2 linked regions of the Variovorax paradoxus genome follow. The protein of the gene in region 2 interacts with the protein of the main gene of each other region in a pairwise test. Links are inferred from orthologs where the notes say so. Each region holds a gene or a part of one and is shown on either strand. Other genes may lie near its edges.

Evidence for each region.
Region 1: the proteins of ruvA (region 2) and ruvC interact in binary tests that used the Escherichia coli proteins (3 or more experiments, as listed by UniProt). The link is inferred for Variovorax paradoxus from one-to-one orthologs.

What each region holds. Positions count from the first base shown.
Region 1 is NZ_CP046622.1:949,293-952,452, forward strand. What follows is about bases 298-3,144. They hold ruvC (crossover junction endodeoxyribonuclease RuvC), read right to left. Parts: upstream 2,072-3,144; coding sequence 1,523-2,071; downstream 298-1,522. Other genes in these bases: lpxC (UDP-3-O-acyl-N-acetylglucosamine deacetylase), read left to right, coding at 335-1,258; GOQ09_RS26085 (hypothetical protein), read left to right, coding at 1,294-1,470; GOQ09_RS04400 (phosphatidate cytidylyltransferase), read right to left, coding at 2,076-3,065; GOQ09_RS04405 (lysophospholipid acyltransferase family protein), read right to left, coding at 3,078-3,144. In the rest of the region: cell division protein FtsZ, read left to right, coding at 1-132; more of GOQ09_RS04405, read right to left, coding at 3,145-3,160.
Region 2 is NZ_CP046622.1:4,908,997-4,912,023, forward strand. What follows is about bases 255-2,968. They hold ruvA (Holliday junction branch migration protein RuvA), read right to left. Parts: upstream 2,041-2,968; coding sequence 1,468-2,040; downstream 255-1,467. Other genes in these bases: GOQ09_RS22940 (YdeI/OmpD-associated family protein), read left to right, coding at 255-810; GOQ09_RS22945 (hypothetical protein), read right to left, coding at 826-1,446; GOQ09_RS22955 (PhoH family protein), read left to right, coding at 2,061-2,968. In the rest of the region: GOQ09_RS22935 (phosphatidate cytidylyltransferase), read left to right, coding at 1-199; more of GOQ09_RS22940, read left to right, coding at 196-254; more of GOQ09_RS22955, read left to right, coding at 2,969-3,017; rRNA maturation RNase YbeY, read left to right, coding at 3,019-3,027. UniProt on the Escherichia coli protein: The RuvA-RuvB-RuvC complex processes Holliday junction (HJ) DNA during genetic recombination and DNA repair.

The sequences.
Region 1 (3,160 bases), 4.0 Mb from region 2 along the record:
TACGACGGCATGGCGGTTCCCAGCGTGTGGCGTACCAATCGCACGATGGCCGCGGCCAAGGTGGACGCGCTGTCTTCGGGCGGCATGGACGACTTCGAGATCCCCGCATTCCTGCGCCGTCAGGCTGACTGAGGCCAGGCCACCGAACGCAGAGGGCACGAAGGTTCGCAAGGGGTACGGGGAAGACCTGAAAGGGACTTCCACCGGCCCTAGGCGCTGCGTTCGCTTCGTGCCCTTTGCGTCCATCGTGGGCGCTTGAATAGAACCTATGTCTATCGATGCCATAGCGAGGGGCATAGGCCGCCACGCGCGCCGGGCGCCTAAAATCACGGGTGTGCTGCAACAAAGAACCCTCAAGTCGATCAGCCGCGCCGTGGGCGTGGGGCTCCACAGCGGACAGCGCGTGGAGCTCACGCTGCGTCCGGCTCCTGCGGACACGGGCATCGTGTTCCGGCGCGTCGACCTGCCCGAGCCGGTCGACATCCGCATGACCGCCGAAGCGGTGACCGACACGCGCCTGGCTTCCACGGTTTCCACCGGCGGAGCGAAGGTGCAGACGGTCGAACACCTGATGTCGGCCTGTGCGGGCCTGGGCATCGACAACCTCTACATCGACATCACGGCCGACGAAGTTCCGATCCTCGACGGATCGGCCTCGTCGTTCGTGTTCTTGCTGCAAAGCGCGGGCATCGAGCTGCAGAAGGCGCCGCGCCGCTTCATTCGCGTAACCCGCAAGGTCGAGGTGCGCGAAGGCGAGGGCGCCAACGAGAAGTGGGCGAGCCTTGAGCCGTACCATGGCTACAAACTGAGCTTCGAGATCGACTTCGACCACCGCGTGGTCAACTCCACCGGCCAGCGCGTGGAGTTCGACCTGGGCAAGGATTCCTACAGCCGCGACATCGCGCGCGCACGCACCTTCGGTTTCACGAAGGAAGTCGAGTACATGCGCAGCAAGGGCCTGGCGCTCGGCGGTGGGCTGGACAACGCCATCGTGATGGACGACACCAAGGTGCTCAATGCCGGCGGGCTGCGCTACGACGACGAGTTCGTGAAGCACAAGATCCTCGACGCGATGGGCGACCTGTACATCATCGGCAAGCCTCTGCTGGCCGCTTACACCGCATTCCGCTCGGGCCACGCGCTCAACAACAAGCTGCTGCGCGAACTGCTCACCCACAGCGACGCTTACGAGATCGTCACCTTCGAAGACGAAAAGCGCGCACCGCGCGGTTTCGGCGAAGTGGCGCGGGCCTGGTAGCAGGCAGGTTCTTCAGTTCCTCGCGCTACCACGCAATGCTTGTCTTCCGCTGGGCCATCCTGCTGCTTCTGCTGGTGGCGGGCGTGTCGTTCGCGTTCTATGCCGGAACAGGGCAGGTCAAGTACCGGCGCTTCGGCTGGATCGTGCTCAAGTGGACGCTGCTTGCGGCGTTCGGCTTCTTTGCGGTGCTGATCGCCGAGCGGGTGGCCTAGCCCGGTAGCCGGCCTGGCTTGCGCCGCGCCATTGATGAGCGCCTGAACGGCGCTATCTCGAGCGGCCTTGCCGGTAGGTGCCGGCATGCGTTTTCGACAGCTCGGCCGCTTCGGCGAGCCGCGCCATCGAGCGGCCCACCTGCGCATGGGTGATGGCGATGCCCAGCGCATCGGCCGCGTCCGCGCCGGGCAGGCCGGGCAGGTCGAGCAGGCGCTTCACCATTTCTTGCACCTGTGCCTTTGCAGCCTGGCCGTGGCCGGCCACGGCCTTCTTCATCTGCAGCGCGGTGTATTCGGCCACCGTGAGCTTGCTGTTCACCAGCGAGGTCACGCAGGCGCCGCGTGCCTGGCCCAGCAGAAGTGTCGATTGCGGGTTGACGTTGACGAAGATGATTTCGACCGCCGAAGCGTCGGGCTGGTAGCGCTCGGCGATTTCGGCGATGCCGTCGAACAGCACCTTGAGGCGCGCCGGCAGGTTGCCGCTGCCCAGGTGCCGGGTGCTGATGGTGCCGCTCGCAACGTAGCGCAGCGCATGGCCGTCCGCATCCACCACGCCGAAGCCAGTGGTCAGGAGGCCGGGGTCGATGCCGAGAATGCGCATGTCGTCAGACGTTGAAGTACCAGCGGATCGAATGAAAGAAGATGGGCGCCGCAAAACACAGTGCGTCCACGCGGTCGAGCAGGCCGTTGGCGCCGGTCACGCCCACGCCTTTCTTGCCCCAGTTGGGAATGCCGCGGTCGCGCTTGAGCGCCTTCATCACCAGGTGGCCCATGGAACCCGCGATGCAGGCGATGAACGAGACGGCAAGCGCCTGGCCGAACTTGAAGGGCGTGATGAACGAGAACAGCGCACCGACCAGGCTGGCCACCACGATGCCGATGCCCCAGCTGGTCCAGTTGAAGCTGCGGCTCACGTTGGGTGCAAAGGGCTTGCGCTGCGAGCGGCGCGAGATCACGTGCTGCACCAGCACCGAAGTCTGCACCACGAACACCAGGAAGAACACGAGAAACGCGCTCTTGCCTTCGTAGCCCGGAAAGCTCAGGAGCAGCAGTGCTGGCACGTGGCTCATGCCGTAGACGCAGATCATGATGCCCCATTGCAGCTTGGCGTTGCGCTCGAGAAAGTGGCTGGGGTCGTTGGCGAGTGCGCTTGCGACCGGAATCGCAAGGAACACGTAGACCGGAATGAAAACGGTGAACAGGTCGAAGCGCGCGGTGGCCACGAGCCAGAACTGGATCGGCAGCACCACGAAGAAGGCCAGGATGAGGCTGCGATGGTCGCCGCGGCGTGTGGGCGAAAGGGTGATGAACTCGCGCAGCGCGAAGAAGGCGATGAGTGCGAACAACACGGTGGCCACGGTTTCGCCCAAGGCCCAGCCAACCCAAAACACGATGACCATGAACCAGGTGGTGCCCAGCAGTTTGCGGTAGTGGGCGAGTTCGGCCTGCCAGGTGGCGTCGTGCACGGGGTTGCGGCGTTCCCTGAAGCTCAGGAAGAGCGCGGTTGTGCTCGCGATCACGAGCAGGCCGAAGACGATGAGGAACAGGGTCGCGACTTGCTGGGTCGGGGTGAGGCTGCGCAGGAACTGGTTCATGTCAGTTCCAATTTACACATCACGCAAAGCAATCACGGCAGCACGCGCGCGATCGAGGAAAGGGCGGCGCTCTTCGTCTTCTTCCACGCGGATTG
Region 2 (3,027 bases):
GGCGGCGCTGATGGCGCTCACCATCTGCCTCATGGGCTTCTTCGGCGGGCTCGTGATGTCCGCCATCAAGCGCGACCGCGGCGTGAAAGACTGGGGCTCGATGATCGAGGGCCACGGCGGCATGCTCGACCGGCTCGACTCGGTGATCTTCGCGGCGCCGATCTACTTTCACGCGCTGCGCTACTGGTGGGTACCGTGAGTACGGCAAGCACAAAGAAAGCGGCAGTTGCCGAGCGCGTTCCGCATGACACGCCCGTCGAATGCACCACCGCCGCCTCATGGGAGCGCTGGCTCAAGCGACACCATGCCGCCGCGGCCGGCGTGTGGCTGCGAATGGCCAAGAAGGACAGCGGCATTGCGTCGGTCAACCACGCCGAGGCGCTCGAAGTGGCGCTGTGCTACGGCTGGATCGACGGACAGCGCAAGGCGGAAGACGACAAGCACTTTCTGCAGCGCTTCACCCCACGCACGCCGCGCAGCACCTGGTCGAAGATCAACCGCGACAAGGCACTGAAGCTGATCGAGGAAGGCCGCATGCAGCCTGCCGGCCTGGCCGAGGTCGACCGCGCCCGCGCCGACGGCCGCTGGGATGCGGCCTACGACGCCCAGAGCGTCGCCACCGTGCCGCCCGACCTGCGGGCCGCGCTGGACGCGAACCCCAAAGCCGCCGCCTTCTTCGCCAAGCTCGATTCGCGCAACCGCTACGCGGTGCTGTTCCGAACGCAGGGAGCGAAGAAACCCGAGACACGGGCGCGGCGTATTGCGCAGTTCGTGGAAATGTTGGCCAAGGGCGAGAAGATCCACCCCTGAGCACCGCCGCGGGCGCTACGTATCCAATCGCTGGAGCGTGTACTCGCCGGGCTTGTAAGGCCCCATGGCCACGCCGATGTCCCACAGCTTCAGCGCGCCCGGCAACACGGCCCGGCTACCGACCTTGGCGACACCGCGTTTTCGGATCTCGCGATTGAGCCTGGATGAGAAAGATGTGATCTTTGCGAAGTCCCACGCCCCGACATCGCCCATCTCCTCCACTGTGTCCGACCACGATTGCGCACGCTTGAGCGAGTTGTGGTTGGTGTGCGAGTCTTCCAGCCGCTCGTCGCCCGCGGAAGCCGAGCCGAGGTAGAGCTGCACCAGGCCCCATCCGTCCGCGTCGTAGCGGAAGGTGGCGCCGCCGCAGGCTACAGGGTCCAGTTCCACGCGGCGAGGTTCGAACGCAGGACCCGCGCCGCGCACATACAGCTGCAGATGTACGGAGCGCCACTTCTTGCCATTGGGATAGCTGCGCTCGAACTGCGCCAGCACCTCCGCCGCGGAGCGGAAGCACTTCAGCGGCTGCTCGAAGTCGGACGCAAGTTCATACACGTCGCAGCTCTCTTCCGCGAAGAGCCACGTGAGCAGGCCCTCGTGATCTTCCTTCGTTGCATAAAAGTCGCAGTTGGGCATGGCCGATTCCCGTGTCTTGCGCTACTTGGCCAGCGCCTTCAGCGCGAGCTTGATGCCCTCGCTCACTGTCGCATCCTTGGGCAAGGCCTTCAGCGCCAGCGCGGCTTCCTTGTCGCTGTAGCCCAGCGCGATGAGCGCCTGCAGGATGTCGGCCTGCGCGTCGGAGGCCGCATGCGCGGGCAGGCCGATGTCGGCGCCCAGCTTGCCCTTGAGTTCCAGCAGCAGCCGCTCGGCGGTCTTCTTGCCGATGCCCGGAATCTTGACCAACCGGCCGAGTTCCTGCGTGGTGATGGCCTGCGACAGCTCGCCCACGCTCATGCCCGACAGCAGGCCGAGCGCCGTGCGCGGGCCCACGCCGGTGATCTTGATGAGTTGCCGAAAAGCCGCACGCTCCTCAGCGGTGCCGAAACCGTAGAGAATCTGCGCGTCCTCGCGCACCACGAAGTGCGTGAGCAGCGAGACGCGCTCTCCGGTGCCGGGCAGGTTGTAGAACGTGCTCATCGGCACATCGACCTCGTAACCGACGCCGTTGCAGTCCACCACCACTTGCGGTGGGTTGCGCTCGGCAAGGATGCCGGTGAGTTTGCCTATCATGGGTGCCCTTTTTCCTTGAAATGTCCGGCGTGATTCTGCGACACACCTTTGCTCCCCCCAACAACTCGCGCCTCGGCCACCTGTGCGGACCGCTGGATGCGCACCTGCGCCGTATCGAAGAGGTGCTGGGCGTGAAGATCGCGCATCGCCACGAGCAGTTCAAGGTCGACGGGCCCAAGGCCTCCGCGCAGCGGGCGATGGACGTGCTGCAGGCGCTGTACGAAATTGCCCAGCGCCCGATCGACCCGGCCGTGGTGCAGCTCACGCTGGCGGGCGACGGTTCCATGATCGACGGCGACGAGGACGCGGCCATGCTCGTCACCCGCCGGGCCGACCTGCGCGCGCGCACGCCCACACAGGCGCTGTACCTCGACAACATCGCCAAGCACGACATCACCTTCGGCATCGGTCCGGCCGGCACCGGCAAGACCTACCTGGCCGTGGCCTGCGCGGTCGATGCGCTGGAGCGCGCCGCGGTGCAGCGCATCGTGCTCACGCGCCCGGCGGTGGAAGCCGGCGAGCGGCTCGGCTTCTTGCCGGGCGACTTGACGCAGAAGGTCGACCCTTACCTGCGCCCGCTGTACGACGCGCTCTATGACCTGATGGGCTACGAGAAGGTGCAGAAGGCGTTTGAGCGCAATGCACTGGAAATTGCGCCGCTGGCCTTCATGCGCGGGCGCACGCTGAACAACGCCTTCGTGATCCTGGACGAGGCGCAGAACACCACGGTCGAGCAGATGAAGATGTTTCTCACGCGCATCGGCTTCGGCGCCAAGGCGGTGGTGACGGGCGACGTGAGCCAGATCGACTTGCCCAAGCAGCAGCTGAGCGGCCTGATCGACGCCGAGCGCGTGCTGCGGCGCGTGAGCGGCATCGCGATCACGCACTTCACCAGTTCCGACGTGGTGCGGCATCCGCTGGTCGCCAAAATCGTCGATGCCTACGACGGCCAGCGCAAGCGTGCGGGGTCGCACTGACATGGCACTG